4 regions of the Photobacterium atrarenae genome follow, and region 2 is predicted to be linked to each of the others. Evidence: riboswitches for the same ligand, from Rfam matches in the RefSeq annotation. Region 2 holds a riboswitch; each other region holds the start of a gene.

Region 1 (4,189 bases), on a different contig from region 2:
AGGCCTACGTTCGAATCCAGCCCGGGATCACCCAGTCGCAGCTCTATCATGCCCTGCAAGAAGCAAGCAGTGAGTTACAGCTGGATATTACTGCCGCCGGCCTGCACACCAGCATGGTCGGAAATATCCTCGAGCGCGGGTTCGGCCATACCGACTACGCCGATCGTTTTGGTCATGTGCAATCCATGCGAGTGCTGTTGCCGACCGGTGAGATCATTACTACCGGCATGGGAATGTTTGAACACAGTGTGGCCAGCCACCTCTATCCCTATGGTACAGGGCCAATTCTTCAGGGATTGTTCAGCCAATCGAACCTTGGGATCGTCCTCGAGATGACGCTGGCGCTGCAACCGAAGCCAGCTTATCAGGCTACCGTCATTGTGATCTGCCCTCAAGAAGACGATGCGCCCAAAATGGTGGCCACCATCGGCAAACTCAAACTGGAGGGCGTGGTGACCAGCGGTGTGCATACCGTGAGCATGACCCGGGCGATGGGAGAGCAGGCACGCAAAGCACCTGGCGCCTGGGTACTGACCACCTCCCTGGCCGGACCGAAAAAAATCGTCAAGGCCCGGTACCAATACTTTAAGCAAACCTTAAAACAACAGATCCCCGGCGCAAAAATTCTCCTGCTCGACAATTTTCGCTGGCGACTGCTCGATCAGCTCAATCAGTATCTGAAATCGCCGCTGATTGACGGCCTCAAACTGGTGCTGGACCTCAAGCAAGGGGTACCGTCCGATGCCGCGATCCAGACTCTGCTGGACCACCCCACTGCCAGTTCTGCCATGAAAACCTCAGAATTTCCGGCCTGTTTTCGGTGGATCTGTGCAGTAAGCAGCCATTCCCGCGAGGATATTGCCAACATGCTCAGTATCTGCCGTCGCCTGTTCCGTGAATACGGTTATGAAGAGCGTTACAGCATGACCAATGTTAACGAACGGGCAGTGGTCCTGATCGCCAACATTCGCTTTGGCAAAACCGAACCCGAAATCGAAAAGGCAAACCGCTTCCACCACGCCATCGACAATGCGCTGCTCGCTGCCGGCTATTGCCCGTATCGCAGTGGTTCAGGGCTGTTTGACACCATTAAGCCCTTTGTGAACAAAGAACACCTGGCCCTGCTCGCTAAACTCAAACAGAGCCTGGATCCCAACCATATTCTGTCACCCGGCAAGTACTGGTTAGAGTACCCTGCCACCAAACCAACACCTGAAACATTGGCTGAGGCTGCCACTGAACCGCCTTCACAGCCGGTCGCCTAAGATAAAAACCTCCCCGCCGAGGCGGGGAGCTGCGTTATTGATCCGACCACACAGCCAGCTCATTGCCGCTGGGCTCCAGAAACTGAAAACGGCGTCCCCCCGGAAACGAGAAGATCGGCTTCACCATCGTACCGCCAGCAGCTTCTACCTTGGCCTGCGTTGCTTCAAGCTCAGCACTGTAGAGCACTATCAAGGCAGCTCCGTTCTGGGTCGAAGACTTCAAATCCGCCCGAAAAAAACCACCATCCACGCCCTGGTCTGAAAATGCGGTGTAATCCTCACCATAATCGGTAAATTCCCAGCCAAACGCTTGGTGAAAAAACTGCTTGGTTGCTTCCAGATCCACCGCCGGAAACTCGATATAGTTGATTTTGTCCTGATTTATCTGGCTCATCTTTATCTCCCTGACTGTGCCATGCCACCTTTATGTCAACGTGCCGCTATTGAACCATAGTCCTGTTCAACCGTAGACCACTGCGATGCAAACTTCCGCCCCCAGCCCGATAATTACACTTTTCACATTGCCCCTTGGTTAAAAACGTGGTTAGAATACAGCAACTTCTGGCACGAATATTTGTGTGTCCAGTCATTCTGAACAATCATTTTAGGTAAGTTAGTCGGGGAGCCATAGGCTGAGACCACTTCGGTGGGACCCGTTGAACCTGATCCATTTAATAATGGCGTAGGGAACTAGCAACCGTGTCTTCAGCCCCCTGCCCGATCCGTGCAGGCCTCTCTCAGACACCTGCTACCCTGCGCAACACCGTTAGGGGTAGTTATGGCCGTTCAATCAAAAACACCAATTACATTAACCATTGCCGGCTCAGACAGTGGCGGCGGCGCCGGGATCCAGGCCGATATCAAAGCTATTTCAGCCACCGGTGGGTATGCCTGCTCCGTCATTTCCGCCCTGACGGCGCAGAATACCCAAGGGGTCACGGGGATTTTCAACATCTCCCCAGAATTTGTTGCCGAACAGATGGACGCCGTTTTCAGCGATCTCGATGTCAAAGCCGTCAAAATCGGCATGCTCAGCGACAGCGCCATCATCCGCACCGTAGCGGCGAAACTGCGCCAATATCAACCGCCATTTCTAGTCATCGATCCGGTCATGGTCGCAACCAGTGGTGATCTGCTCCTGCAACAGGAAGCCATTGAGACCCTAAAATCTGAATTACTGCCGCTGGCTGATGTAATCACGCCAAACCTGCCGGAGGCAGCGGCCTTACTGGATGCAGAGATCCCGCACAATGAAGACGACATGGCCCAGCTGGTTGAAGCGTTGCGCGGCCTGGGCGCAACATCCGTGCTGCTCAAAGGCGGTCACCTGTCGCAAACGCGTGAAAGCACCGACTTGCTGATCCTGAGCGATCAGGTGCTCCGCTTCAGCCACCCGCGGATTGACACCCATAACACCCACGGTACTGGCTGCACCTTGTCCGCAGCAATCGCTTCTTTCCTTGCTCAGGGCTTGACACTGATCGAAGCCGTCCGCCATGCCAAAACCTACATTACCGAAGCCATCCGCCATGCCGATCAACTCCGGATTGGAGCCGGCCATGGCCCGGTGCACCATTTCTTTGACGGACATTTCCAGCCGGAGCGTTCATGATGTTGTCGCCAGCCGCAAGAACGCAATCACCCCCAGTACGCGTAAGCCTGAATCAGGCCTCGCTCCGCTACCGGGACGCAGACCATGACTTATTCGTTGATTTGAACCTGACCTTACCCGCCGGCCAGTGGACCTGCTTGCTAGGCAAAAGCGGTTGCGGCAAAACCACCCTGCTGCGGCATCTGGCAGGGCTGACCGATGATGTGATCTGGCAGGGCGAGCTGCTGACTTCCGATCAGCAGCTCCTGGATAACCGGGTTGCCTATATGGCGCAACAGGATCTGCTGCTGCCCTGGCTGTCAGTGCTCGATAATGTCTGTCTCAGCCAGCGGCTGGGGAGTAGTTCATCGCAGCCAAACACGACCAGAGCCATGGCACTGCTGGAAGCGGTTGGCCTGGCAGAGCAACACGCGGCACGACCGGATCAACTCTCCGGCGGGATGCGACAACGGGTTGCCCTGGCCCGTACCCTGATGCAGGACAAACCGCTGGTGCTGATGGATGAGCCTTTTTCCGCCCTTGATGCGGTCACTCGCCATAAGCTACAAAACCTGGCTGCTGAGTTACTCGCCGATCGCACCGTGCTGTTGATCACCCATGATCCGCAAGAAGCGCTGCGCCTGGGCCACCAGATCTACCTCATGTCCGGCCGACCGGCGCAGTTAACCCATCTGGATGCCCCACCATCGAATCCCCCCCGGCAGTTTGACGCCCAGATGGCAGCCCACCAGCAATCAATTATCGACCAACTGGAGCGTGATTATGGCTGATACTCATCCGCAGGTAACGCATCCGCAAGAAACACGGGGGGCACCAACATCGCTTCAGGCAGCACCGCTGGCGAAAACATCCAGCCCTCAAACCGGGATCTCCCAACACCTGCTGCGGGCACTAATCAGCTTTGGGATCATCCTCGGCCTGTGGCAAGCAGCGGTCATTGTCTTTTCGCTTCCCCCCTTCATCCTCCCGGGGCCGGTTGCGGTGCTCAACAAGCTCATGGCCCGGTTTGATGTACTCTGGCACCACACCCTGGTCACGAGTACCGAGGTCCTGCTCGGCCTGTTGCTTGGGCTGGCAATGGGGCTGTTCTTTGCTTTGCAAATGTTGCTATTTGCCCCGTTGCGTCGCTGGCTGCTACCAATTCTAATCACCAGCCAGGCGATCCCGGTCTTTGCCATCGCACCGATCCTGATGCTGTGGCTTGGCTACGGCATCGCTTCCAAAGTGGTGATGGCCGCGCTGATCATTTTCTTTCCCGTCACCACCTGTTGCTACGACGGCCTTCGGCAAACACCAACCGGATACCTGGATC
Region 2 (4,189 bases):
CAAGGCCATCAGGGCATTGACGCTGACCACCACCCAGAATGCCGCGGCAAAGACGTCGGTAAACTGGCGCAGCAGGAGGAAGATCCCGGTACTCAACACCAACCCCGGCGTCACCAGAATCATGGTGCCGATGAGCTCGATGCCGTCGGCCGACAGGCCATGGTGGCGCAACCGCCACTGACGGCTGGCCAGCAGAATCGTCACGCCGCCCAGCAGTGCCAGCAGGCAGGCCAGCGAGGCGATTTTCAGCGAGGTCCCGACCGCCTGCCACAGCGCAGGATCGCTCAGCAGCGCCGGCAGTTGCGGGTTCAGCCCGGCACCGACCACCGCCAGCAGCGGCGGCAGCACGAGTAGCAAAGTGAAGGCAATCCACACACCGTCCCAGACTTTGCCCTGCCAGCTGTCGTGTTGTGGCGGCAGCGGACGGGCAGTCGCGCCGCTCAGGGTGGCGAGTGGTTTGGCAAAGCGTTGGCTGAATAACACCAGGCTGCAGCAGATCAGCATTTGCCACAGGGCCAGCATGGCCCCGCCGGCCAAGTCAAAGTCGTAGCGCAGCGCCTGATAGATCGCCAGCTCTATGGTGGTCGCTTTGGGCCCGCCGCCGAGCGACATCACCACGGCAAAACTGGTAAAGCAGAGCATGAACACCAGGCCGATGACCTGCGGCAGTTGCTGGCGCAACCGCGGCCAGGCGATTAAGCGAAACTTGCTCCAGCCGCGCATCCCCAAATGGGCGGCCAGCTGATGCTGTTCGTAGGGAATACTGTCCAGGCTCTGGTGCAGCAGCCGGGTGGCCAGCGGGAAATTGAGAAACACATGGGCCAGCAAAATGCCGTGAAGTCCATAGACGGAGAATGGCATCGATCCGCCCCTGTGCTCCAGCCACTGGGCCAGCAGCCCACTTTTGCCGTATATCGCCAGCAGGCCGAATACCGCGACCAGTACCGGCAGCACCAGGGTCATGGCGAACAGGCGCAGCAGCAGGCTGCGGCCGGGGAAACGGCGGCGGGAAAAGGCATAGGCGACCGGGATCGCCGGGACAATGCTGAGCAATGTCGACAGGAATGCCTGGTAGAAACTAAAGCCGGTGACATGGCGCAGGTAGGGATCCTGCCAGATCAGCCACGGGCTCAGGGAATGGGCCTGGCCAATCAGGGCGCTCAGGGCACTGACCACCAGGGCTACAATCAACCCGGCCGAGATCAGGCCGGGCAATACTTGGGTTACGCGGGTATTCAACAGCGTCTCGCTTTTAACGGGTCAGTGCATGTTGCCATTCACGGATCCATCCACGTCGGTTCGCCGCAACATCCTCTGCGGTAAATTCCAGCGATTTGGCCGGCAGGGTCAGTTGCTCAAACCCTTGCGGCAGCTCCTGCTTGACCACCGGATACATCCAGTTGCCGGTCGGGATCTCCCCCTGGAACTGTGGCGTCAGGATAAAGGCCATGAACTGATCGGCCAGTTTCTGGTTATTGCTGCCCTTCAGCTTGGCGGCCACTTCCACCTGCATATAGTGGCCTTCGCTGAAATTCGCCGCTTTATACTTGCCTTCGTTCTCGGCAATCAGGTGATACGCCGGAGAGGTGGTGTAGGAGAGCACCAGATCGGATTCGCCTTTAAGGAACATGCTGTAGGCTTCCGACCAGCCTTTGGTGACGGTCACGGTCTTCTTCGCCAGCTGCTGCCAGGCGTCGCTGGCTTGGTCGCCGTAGACGGATTTCATCCACAGCATCAGGCCCTGGCCCGGGGTCGAGGTGCGCGGATCCTGGTAGATGATGCTCAGATCATCGCGCTGAACCAGCTCATCCAGGCTTTTCGGCGGGTTGCTCAGCTTGCTGCTGTCGTAGATAAAGGCAAAGTAGCCGTAATCAAACGGGACAAACGTGGTGTCCTGCCAGCCGTTCGGCACATCCAGCTTGCTGGTATCGAGCTGGTGCTCGGCCAGCAGGCCGGTATTTTTTGCTTCGCTGATCAGGTTGTTGTCCAGCCCCAGCACGACATCGGCCTGGGTGGTTTTGCCCTCCAGGCGCAGGCGGTTGAGGATGGAAACGCCATCGTCAAGGGCGACAAATTCCAGGTTACAGTCACATTGGGCTTCAAAGGCTTTTTCAATCGCCGGGCCCGGTCCCCAGTCTGAGGCAAATGAGCTGTAGGTGTAGACAGTCAGAGTCTCGTCGGCGGCCCAGGCAGAGCCGGCGGCCATCGCCAGGGTCAAAATAGACAGATGTTTTTTCACGGTGCGCTCCTGATACGCTTGCATCCTGCAAGAGAAGAAAATCGTTTGAGCGGCTTAGGGTTGAGAAGGGCTCGCGGCATCGTGCTGCGACTTGGAAAAGCAAAGGCACTTCAAATCATCTCAATTCCTACGCCAGCATGATCTGGTTCAGGTTCAATGGGTTCTGCGTAGGCAGTCTCAGTCTGAGCCGGGCTCAGACACCCCATGAGAACAGCCGGTATTGTAATCTGCCCGGCGGTGGGTTGCCAGCTTCTCGCAATCGTCCGGCCTACAAGCACGTTAGCGGGCTTCGTTCAGGGCCCAGTTATAGTCGTAACTGACACTGTTGAGCGTCACCGGTTTCCCATCCCGGTAGCGGTTGAGGTGGCGTTGCAGTTGGGCACGGGTGCCGAAATCGCTGCCGTACCAGTCATAGATCGATGACAGACGTACCCGGTTGCCGCGCACCGCCACGCCTTTGTCACTGTTGATAAAGCGTTTGGCGCTTTGCTCGAGCAGGGCTTCGGCATTGGCGGCAGTAAAGGCCTGCGGCTGGAGATCCGGGCAGCCGAGGCTGGCGCAGTTCACCACGTAGTGGATGCGCGGGTCCTGCCAGATCGGGCGCAGGATCCGGTGCTCAATGTCATTGAGGGTCAGGGCTTTGCCGTTGATGGTAATAACCTCTTCATCCCAGGGACCGAAGCTGAACAGGCCGCCGAGCTTAGTGATCGAGCTCACGGGGTAGTTGTCGAGGATCAGTTTGACGGTGAGGGCATTGTAGAGGTTGACCCAGTAGGCAAACTGCTCGCGGCGGTTGAGCTGACGTGGATCGCTTTGGCTCAGATCGCGCACATAGCGACCCAGCTCGTAGCGATCGCTGTCGCTGACCTGACGGTAGCGAAACAGGGTCTGGGTTGGTTGGGTGACAAGATATTTATCCAGCAGCTGTTGCCAGCGGCTGTGGTCAACCTGCACCGTGCTAGCGGCGTTATGCGGCTGCCAGTCCGGCCAGAGGTCGGCTTTGGGCGCGGCGAAAATAGCGGGTGATAAGCAGAGCAGGATCAGAGCAAACAGGGAGCGCATGGGGTGTCCTTCAGATTCTAAGCGGTTCAAAGGAAAAGACCTGCGGGCCGCTGTTTTCTTTCAGTTTTTTGGGACAGATGTTGCCAGCATTGAAAAAGCCCCGGCACGGTGGCCGGGGCGGATGATATCCGCAATCAGGCCAGAAATGCCGGAATATTGCGTTCATACTCGGCGATTTTGTCCTCATGCTGCAGGGTCAGGCCGATGTTATCCAGCCCGTTCAGCAGGCAGTGGCGGCGGAACTCATCGATTTCAAAGTGGTACTGCTTACCGTTGGCTGAAACCGTCATGGCTTCCAGATCCACGGTGATTTCAGCCCCTTCGTTGGCGGTGACGAATGTGAACAGCTCATCGACTTCGGCGTCGCTCAGGCGCACCGGTACCATCTGGTTGTTGATTGAGTTGCCGTAGAAAATGTCGGCAAAACTCGGCGCGATCATCACCTGAATACCGTAATCGGCCAGTGCCCACGGGGCGTGCTCGCGGGATGAGCCGCACCCGAAGTTCTCCCGCGCCAGCAGGATACTGGCACCCTGGTAGCGTGGCGCGTTCATCACGAAATCCGGGTTCGGCTGCTTGCCGGCATCATCTAAAAAGCGCCAGTCGTGAAACAGGTGCTTGCCAAAGCCGGTGCGGGTGACTTTCTGCAAAAACTGTTTCGGGATAATGGCATCGGTATCCACGTTGGCAGCATCCAAAGGAACTACCAGGCCGGTGTGTTGTTTAAATCCTGTCATTGTTTCGTTCCTTCTGAATTATGCGGTCGCGGCTTCTGGTTCCAGCGCGCGGATATCGACAAAGTGGCCGGCACATGCAGCAGCCGCGGCCATCGCCGGGCTGACCAGGTGGGTGCGGCCGTCGCGGCCCTGGCGGCCTTCGAAATTACGG
Region 3 (4,189 bases), on a different contig from region 2:
AGTCCAAGTTTAGAGAATGGCATGGATCGCCTCTGGTTCATCAAACAATCAGGTCACGCCTGAAACCGGCGCAACACAAGTAAGCGCGGGATTCTACCATGAACCCCGGCAAGCGCTGAGCATTTTTCCACGCGAAATGACCGACTTCAGTAACGAGAGTCATCTTCGAGGGTCAATCCCGAACGGTTTCCCGCATAGCCATCTGTTGCCGCAAGGCAGCAGCCGCATCACGCGGTGAATCGGCGTGACAAATGGCCGAGACCAGCGCAATCCCGTCAACGCCCGTTTCCACCACCGCATCAAGGTTAGCCGCGTTGATTCCGCCAATCGCAACGATGGGATAACTACTTTGGGCAATCGCCCTGGCCAGCCCGTCAATGCCCCACGCTTTCTTGATGTCGGTTTTGGTCGGGGTGGTAAAAATCGCACTCAGCCCCAGATAGTCCAGCGGGAGAAACTCAGCTTCCATCAGTTGCTGCTCGTTTTCAATCGACAAGCCGAGCAGCTTGTCTTCCCCAATCAATCGGCGCGCCAGCGCCGCTGGCATATCAGATTGTCCCAGATGGACACCATCGGCATCGACCGCCAGGGCGACATCGACGCGATCGTTGATGATCAAAGGCACACCCGTGCCGCGAAGGATGTCTTTCACCGCCTGTGCCCGCTCGATAAACGCGCGAACATCACCGTGCTTTTCCCGCACCTGCACCATGGTCACCCCGCCCGCAACGGCTTGTGCCACAACCGAGGTCAGGGTCGCGAGATCTTGCTGATCGTCTGTCACCAGATATAAATGATATGGGTTCACAACAGTGTTCCTTATGCTAACTTCAGGCGCTGGCGCAGTGTGGTTTCATCGAGCTGATACAGTGCATCGAGCAGGTTAAGCTGCAGGCTTCCGGGCCCGGCGGACTGCTCGGCGGCGATTTCTCCGGCCACCCCCAGGACAGCGGCGGCGGCAAGCCCAGTGGTTTCACCTACTGCCGCAAAAGCGCCGGTCAGTGCCGACAGCGTACAGCCCATCCCGGTGACAGACGGCATCATGGCATGGCCGTTGCGCAGCCGAACCTCGCCTTCCGCGGTTACCACGACATCGGTCGCGCCTGAAATCACCACATTGCACCCATGAACCTCGGCCAGATGACGCGCCGTCCCCACGGCAGCTTCACTGCTGTCCAGTGCATCCACCCCTTTGCTCTGGCCTGCTTCTCCGGCCAACGCAATAATCTCCGAAGCATTGCCGCGGATGATCAGCTGCGCTGCCGCCTGGGCGATCTGACGCGACGTTTGGGTACGCAGGGTGCTGGCCCCACAACCGACCGGATCCAGCACCACCGGCTTGCCATGTCGATTTGCTTGCTCAACGGCATAAGCCATGCGCGGCGTCCAGGAACTATCCAGGGTGCCGATATTCACCACCAACGCACCGGCAAAGCTCATCATTTCAGCCATTTCTTCACGCGAATGCGCCATGATCGGGGATGCACCCAGTGCCAGCAACGCATTGGCGGTGTTGTTCATGACAACGTAATTGGTGATATTGACCACCAGCGGCTTTTGCTGACGCACGGCATTCAGTGCGGAGACGATAGTTTCGGTATTCATATGCTTCCTCAGGCGTCACTGTGACGCGGCCTTGTCACGCTCACCGGTGAGCGGTTCATTTTGGGGAATACCTGAACAGAAATGATGTCAGCGGGAAACAGCCATTTGACGGCACACAAAGGCTGGATTTATCAGGCAGATACATCGGGCTGGAGAAGGAGAACAGCGCCCGGCGATCTATTTATTGAGGCGGAGGCATGATACCTTCCATCGCAAGCGGTATAGTTCCCTACGCCAGTGTTAACTGAATCAGGTTCAACGGGTCTCGCAATGCGATCTCAGCCTAACGGCTCCCCGACTATTTCCCGCGATGATATCAATATTGACTGAAAGCGCAACAAGCCGTGTTGCACTTTCAGTCACTTCAACAGCTTACCCCGCGACAGTCCGCTCCCAAATCGAACGCACCGTCAGGGTTGAGAAGCCCAGTTTTTTACAATTCAGTACATGCAACACAAGTTTTACATCACAGCAAAATTGAGATCCGATCAAAAGGACAGCCCAGAAACTTGAATTTGCTCTCAACTCGACGAATAGGTGATCGCCATTGCCGCTGTTAACCTGCTGACTCAAAAGAAATTACGCTTTCTTTACGGCCAGCATTCCCCGAACTCTGATAAAGTCACCCCATGTTCAGTCAACGACCCCAAGTTATGAAAGCCTCTGCACCCCAACGGACGATCAAAACGCAACGATTTGCCCGGGCGCGGCATTTCACCCAAGCGAATTGTGCCGGTACACGGCATTTTACCAAGCCGTGGCTGTTTGCGGCCTTCACCACCCTCGCCGCGCTGGCGGTGAGTGCCCTGCTCGACCACTGGCTTCACTCCACCGCGGCAGTTTTGCTGATCCTACAACTCGGTGTGGTCTGGGTGGCTTTACATGGGGATCGATTCCGGGCGTTCGCCGCCGCCGTGTGCAGCGCGCTGAGTTTCAACTTTTTCTTTACTGCACCACGCTTTTCCCTGCAGATGTTCCACCCCAGTGACATCATGAACCTGGGGGTGTTCCTGCTCGTTGCCCTGATCACCAGCCAGCTGGCCGAGCACTACCGCCGTCAGCAACAGGCGCTGAAACAAGCAACCCTGCGCAGTAACATTCTGCTGTCCGTCTCCCATGATCTGCGCACGCCGCTCTCCACCATCATCGGAACGCTCAGTACTTTGCAGGCGTATCGCAGCAAGCTGGCAGAGCCGCAACAGGAAGAGTTGCTGCAAAGTGCAATGGATGAAAGCCATCGCTTACACCACTATATCGAGAACCTGCTGCAGGCGACGAAACTGCAATGGGATCAAGTCACGTTGCAAACGACGGAACAGTCGATTGCCCCGATCGTGCATGCAGCCTGCCGCCGGGAGCGCAGCGATCGGATTGTTTTGCACATCATCCCGGATCTACCCCGGGTGCATGTTCAGGCTTCCCTGCTGGAACAGGCGCTGTTCAATGTGATTGATAATGCAGTCGCTTATTCTCCGGCGCAGGAGAAAGTCAGGGTTGAGGTCTACCAAGACGGCGATCAGGTAACCCTGGATATCTGCGATCAGGGTCCGGGGATCCCGCCGGACCAGCACCAGCAGGTATTTGACCTGTTCTACTCTCAGCGCCCCGGTAATCAGGCGGACGGTGGATCTGGTATGGGCCTGACCGTCACTAAAAGTATTATCGACGCCCACCGAGGCACCATTGCCATTGTGCCGGTTGACCAAGGCTGCACCATCCGAATCCAGCTTCCTTGTTACGAGGAGCTCTGTCACGAGGATCTGTCATGACGCCCTACACCATCCTCATCATTGATGATGAGCCGCAAATCCAGACTTTCATCCGTATTGCCCTTTCGGCCGAAGGGTTTCAGTCCGTCAGTGCAACAAATGTGGCTGAAGCGCAGGCGCAAATCAACACAGCAGCGCCCGACCTGATCATTCTGGATTTGGGTCTGCCGGACGGGGACGGCAGCGACTTGCTGCAACGCCTGCGCCGTGACCAGCCCACGCCGGTACTGGTGCTGACCGCCCGGGATGAAGAGGACGAAAAAGTCCGCCTGCTCGAACTCGGCGCCAACGACTATTTAAGCAAGCCGTTCGGGATCCGCGAGCTGATGGCCCGCATCAAAGTGCTGCTGCGCGATCTCATCCCTGCCGAAAAGCCGGCGAACAAGCTGGTGTTTGAACAAATGACCCTGGATATAGAACGCCACGAGGTGCTGCTTAACCACCAGCCGATTTCCCTGTCAAAAAAAGAGTTCGCCCTGCTCTCGACGCTGGCCCGCCATGCCGGGGAGCTGGTCAAGCAAGATCACTTGCTGCGCGATATCTGGGGAGAGACGCATCAGGACGATACCCATTACCTCCGGATCTTCATCAGCCAGCTCAGGCGAAAATTAAATGATGATGCCGACCAGCCCCGGTTTATCAAAACCGAACCGGGGATCGGCTACCGCTTTTTGCCCGAGCTGATCCATCGCGAATAGACCCGCGGTATCACCGAGCCGCATGGTGACACTCGGCTCCATACCCGCATAAACCACAGCATCAGGCAGCCCGTTTCTGACGGGATGCCGGCTCAAGCATGCCCGAAATGACTCGGG
Region 4 (4,189 bases), 330 kb from region 2:
CCTGCGGCAGAGTTTCATCGTGGTAAGCCCGGGCAGTTTCCGGATCCAGTGCTAGGTTGAACTGATCTTCCCAGCGGAATTCAAACCGGGCTTTCGACAACGCGTTGTCCCGGACCTGAGCTCCCGGATGACCTTTGGCCAAGTCGGCTGCATGGGCGCACAGCTTATAGGTGATCAGCCCGACCTTCACATCGTCTTTGTTCGGCAGGCCCAGGTGCTCTTTCGGGGTCACGTAACACAGCATGGCACAGCCGTACCAGCCAATCATCGCCGCGCCAATGCCCGAGGTAATGTGGTCATAGCCCGGGGCAATATCAGTTGTCAGCGGGCCCAGGGTGTAGAACGGCGCTTCATGGCAGTGCCTGAGCTGCTCTTCCATGTTCTCTTTGATCATGTGCATCGGCACATGTCCCGGACCTTCAATCATCACCTGAACATCATATTCCCAGGCAATTTTGGTCAGTTCACCCAAGGTGCGCAGCTCGCTGAACTGAGCTTCATCGTTGGCATCGGCGACCGAGCCCGGACGCAAGCCATCCCCCAAGGAGAGCGAAATATCGTACTGGGCACAAATTTCACAAATCTCACGGAAGTGTTCATAGAGGAAACTTTCTTTGTGGTGGGCCAGGCACCACTTGGCCATGATTGAGCCGCCCCGCGAAACAATCCCGGTCACCCGCTTGGCAGTCATCGGTACGTAGCGCAGCAGCACCCCGGCGTGAATGGTGAAGTAATCCACTCCCTGCTCAGCCTGCTCCAGCAAGGTGTCGCGGAACACTTCCCAGGTCAGATTCTCAGCGATGCCGTTCACCTTCTCCAGCGCCTGATACATCGGCACGGTGCCAATCGGAACCGGGCTGTTGCGGATGATCCACTCGCGGGTTTCATGGATGTTGCGGCCGGTCGACAGGTCCATCACGGTATCGCCGCCCCAGCGGGTGGACCACACCAGCTTCTCGACTTCTTCTTCGATGGATGAGCTGACCGCGGAGTTACCGATATTGGCATTCACCTTGACCAGGAAGTTACGGCCGATGATCATCGGCTCCGATTCCGGGTGGTTAATGTTGGCAGGAATAATCGCCCGACCTTCTGCCACTTCCTGACGCACAAACTCCGGCGTAATTTCTTCCGGCAGATTGGCCCCGAAGTTTTGCCCCGGATGTTGCTGGGTTAGCAACGCATCGCGGTACTTGGCGCGACCCATATTTTCACGGATCGCGATATATTCCATTTCCGGGGTTATGATCCCCTGACGCGCGTAGTGAAGCTGAGTGACATTCGCCCCGTCTTTCGCACGGCGGATCCGGGCCCGCTCGCCAAAGCGCAAATCATCCAGCGTATCGTCAGCCAGACGCTCTTTGGAATAAGCCGAGCTCAGTTCATCCAGCTCGATGGTATCTTCGCGCTCAGCAATCCACTGCTCCCGCAGCCGTGGCAGGCCCGCATAGATATCGATTTCATGTTCAGGATCGGTATACAGACCGGAAGTATCGTAAACACGTACCGGCTCATTGGGCTCAAAAACCGGCGCATCTTTGGTACCGCCAACCAGACTATCCGCCAGAGTGATTTCCCGCATCGGGACACGGATGTCGTCACGACTGCCGGTGATATAGACCTTTTGAGAATTCGGGTACGGTTGGGTAGTGAGTGAATCAATGAATTGTTTCGCTTCCAGTCTCGCTTGTTTGCGATTCGACATAGCAATTTCCTTGTTCTGTATAAAAGGGAATTTGCTTATCGGTGGGTGCGTCAACAAGAGGCTACACGTAGGGTGTGTAACATCATCTGGAACAGCAGCTGCGGATGCAGCAATACAGAAGATTTTCTCTTGTTCCCTTCGCAGGTATTAGCCTGATCAGGTTCTACGGATCCCGCAATGCGGTCTCAGCCAATTGGCACTCCGACAAGTTACTCTCGAGTATATGGAAGTCCTGAACGATCAGCAACCATCCAATACCGCTTTCTGACTTCTTTGTTCAATGGCACATGAGCACATCACAGCCGCCTTGCTGCGACAATACCTGGCTGAGGTCGCCAAACCACTGAACACCGCTCTTATGCACCCCCAACACCACCAGATTCGCCCGAACCTGTTTGACCAGAACCAGCAAGTGCTTGGCAACGTCACCATCGGCAATATGCATAGCGCGGACTTTATAAGGGGAGCGCCGGGACAAGGCTGACAATTGTAGAATCCGCGTCGCCTGGGTATCCAAGTGCGCCTCTTCCAACCCCAACTCCGCATCGAGAAAGCTGACATTCCCCAGCCCTGGCTCCACAAACGCGACGTGTAGTTCAGCATGATTTTGCTCAGCAATAACAGCCGCCTTCACCATCAGCTGATGTGCATCCAGATTATCCGGGTTGACTGCCAGCAACACGATTTGATACAAGGCCATACACTTCCTCCCCATAGATAAGCGCAGCGGGTGACGTGCTTAAAACCAATGATCATGCCGTCGCTCAATCAATGATTGCATCAATACTGCCGGGCAAAGATGATCAACGTAGCAAGATCGTGGTATTAGTATGGCAACGTTCTCACAATCTAAAGTAGTGTAAATGAGCCAATTTCTCTTTCTTGGGCTAATTGCGTTAGGCGGAGCATTCGGTGCCTGTTCGCGGTACCTGATCTCTGAGCTATGCGTCAGCTGGTTTGGCCGAGGTTTTCCTTATGGCACCCTGGTGGTCAATGTGGTCGGTTCATTCCTCATGGGCATGCTGATGTCGGCGATCAACCAGGGCATGATCACAGCCATCCCCGCCCGTCCGATGATCGGCCTCGGCTTCCTCGGCGCCCTGACCACCTTCTCAACCTTCTCCATGGATAATGTCATCCTGATGCAACAAGGCGCGTTTTTAAAAGCCGGACTCAATATGCTTCTCAATGTCGCCCTCAGTCTGACGGCCTGCTTTATTGGCTATCAACTCCTGGTGAAAAGCTAAAGACCATTCTAATACCAATCAAAGTAAATCAGTGAGCAGACATAGTGCAGGAAAAACGTTTGAGAACAAGGCAGGATTTTTTGATCAGTAGTTATTCTACAATCAAAACTTCTAACGCAGTTATCGAGCATTTGAACAAGCTAGGATGACCAGTTATTTACTGCGATTGGTATCAGTCGGGGCGATTCAGGCTTCTTTCAGCCTGACAGGTTTGCCAGCTTCGCTGGGCAATCGAGTAGGAGGAGGCCTCACGGCCTCCGTCCTCTCACACCACCGTACAAGCGTGGGTCGCATACGGCGGTTCCGAATATATTTTCAGTGACTCGTACCCATCTCGCAACGAGTACAGACCCATATCCTTGAACCATTTCATTGGCATGGCCTGATTGAGCTGGGGCGATAAAGCCAAGTGCCACCACCCTTTATCTGACATCGCCAGCTTCCACGCATTGCGTTCGCTTACACCCTCTTGGCGTAACCATGTCGCTATGCTGTATCTGCGCTTGCGCTGCTTGAGGCGATAGCACCGTAAGCACCGCCTTATCCATTCATCCAAGCGCTGCATCGCGCTTTTCCGTATGGCAAGCTTGAAATAGTGTTGCCAACCTCTTAGGTATTGAGTGAGTTCGACTAGGACTGTCTTCAACTCTCGCCCTCGATTCCGCTTCGTTATTTGACGCACTCGCTTCTTCATCTGAGTTTGTGCTGTCTTCGAGATATGGATGCTTCCATCTCGTTGAAAGCGATGGCCTAGGTAAGTCCGCTCTGTCACTCTCGTTGCCGCACTTTTCTCACGGTTAACCCTGAGTTTCAGTTTCTGCTCCAAGAACTCCGTGATTGAGGCTTTTACTCGATTGGCGGCTTCCTCACTGTGCACGTAGATTTGGCAGTCGTCTGCATATCGGCAGAACTTATGCCCTCTTCGCTCAAGCTCTTTATCCAACTCATCTAATACGATATTTGATAGCAGCGGAGATAATGGTCCACCCTGTGGCGTCCCTCGTTGCCTCTGCTCAACTAACCCGTTTCGCATTATGCCTGCCTGTAGGTATGACCTGACCAGCTTCAGGACCCGTTTATCTGTGATGTCCTCCGATAGCCTGTGCATCAGTCTATCGTGGTTCACAGTATCGAAGTATTTCGCCAGGTCTATGTCGACTACATAACCCCGCCCCTCCCTGATGTAGTGGCTTGCTGCCACCAATGCATGGTGGGCACTGCGGTTAGGCCTGAACCC

Evidence for each region. Region 2 has a riboswitch for thiamine pyrophosphate ahead of thiB (thiamine ABC transporter substrate binding subunit). Riboswitches for the same ligand answer to the same signal wherever they lie in the genome.
Region 1: linked by a shared signal. The riboswitch ahead of thiD (bifunctional hydroxymethylpyrimidine kinase/phosphomethylpyrimidine kinase) and the one ahead of thiB (thiamine ABC transporter substrate binding subunit) in region 2 are both predicted to bind thiamine pyrophosphate.
Region 3: linked by a shared signal. The riboswitch ahead of thiM (hydroxyethylthiazole kinase) and the one ahead of thiB (thiamine ABC transporter substrate binding subunit) in region 2 are both predicted to bind thiamine pyrophosphate.
Region 4: linked by a shared signal. The riboswitch ahead of thiC (phosphomethylpyrimidine synthase ThiC) and the one ahead of thiB (thiamine ABC transporter substrate binding subunit) in region 2 are both predicted to bind thiamine pyrophosphate.

What each region holds. Positions count from the first base shown of each region.
Region 1 is NZ_CP101509.1:92,643-96,831, forward strand. It holds gene NNL38_RS16615 (FAD-binding oxidoreductase) at 1-1,265, shown strand, start outside; gene NNL38_RS16620 (VOC family protein) at 1,300-1,659, opposite strand; TPP riboswitch at 1,874-1,971, shown strand; gene thiD (bifunctional hydroxymethylpyrimidine kinase/phosphomethylpyrimidine kinase) at 2,044-2,877, shown strand; gene NNL38_RS16630 (ABC transporter ATP-binding protein) at 2,877-3,647, shown strand; partial or broken gene NNL38_RS16635 (ABC transporter permease) at 3,760-4,189, shown strand, end outside.
Region 2 is NZ_CP101508.1:3,049,651-3,053,839, reverse strand. It holds gene thiP (thiamine/thiamine pyrophosphate ABC transporter permease ThiP) at 1-1,239, opposite strand, end outside; gene thiB (thiamine ABC transporter substrate binding subunit) at 1,253-2,206, opposite strand; TPP riboswitch at 2,346-2,454, opposite strand; gene NNL38_RS14110 (DUF547 domain-containing protein) at 2,519-3,301, opposite strand; gene leuD (3-isopropylmalate dehydratase small subunit) at 3,436-4,038, opposite strand; gene leuC (3-isopropylmalate dehydratase large subunit) at 4,057-4,189, opposite strand, start outside.
Region 3 is NZ_CP101509.1:190,246-194,434, forward strand. It holds gene NNL38_RS17030 (DEAD/DEAH box helicase) at 1-23, opposite strand, end outside; gene thiE (thiamine phosphate synthase) at 173-808, opposite strand; gene thiM (hydroxyethylthiazole kinase) at 820-1,605, opposite strand; TPP riboswitch at 1,815-1,912, opposite strand; gene NNL38_RS17045 (sensor histidine kinase) at 2,259-3,374, shown strand; gene NNL38_RS17050 (response regulator) at 3,371-4,072, shown strand.
Region 4 is NZ_CP101508.1:3,381,493-3,385,681, forward strand. It holds gene thiC (phosphomethylpyrimidine synthase ThiC) at 1-1,705, opposite strand, end outside; TPP riboswitch at 1,822-1,919, opposite strand; gene NNL38_RS15745 (universal stress protein) at 1,983-2,405, opposite strand; gene crcB (fluoride efflux transporter CrcB) at 2,569-2,952, shown strand; gene ltrA (group II intron reverse transcriptase/maturase) at 3,218-4,189, opposite strand, start outside.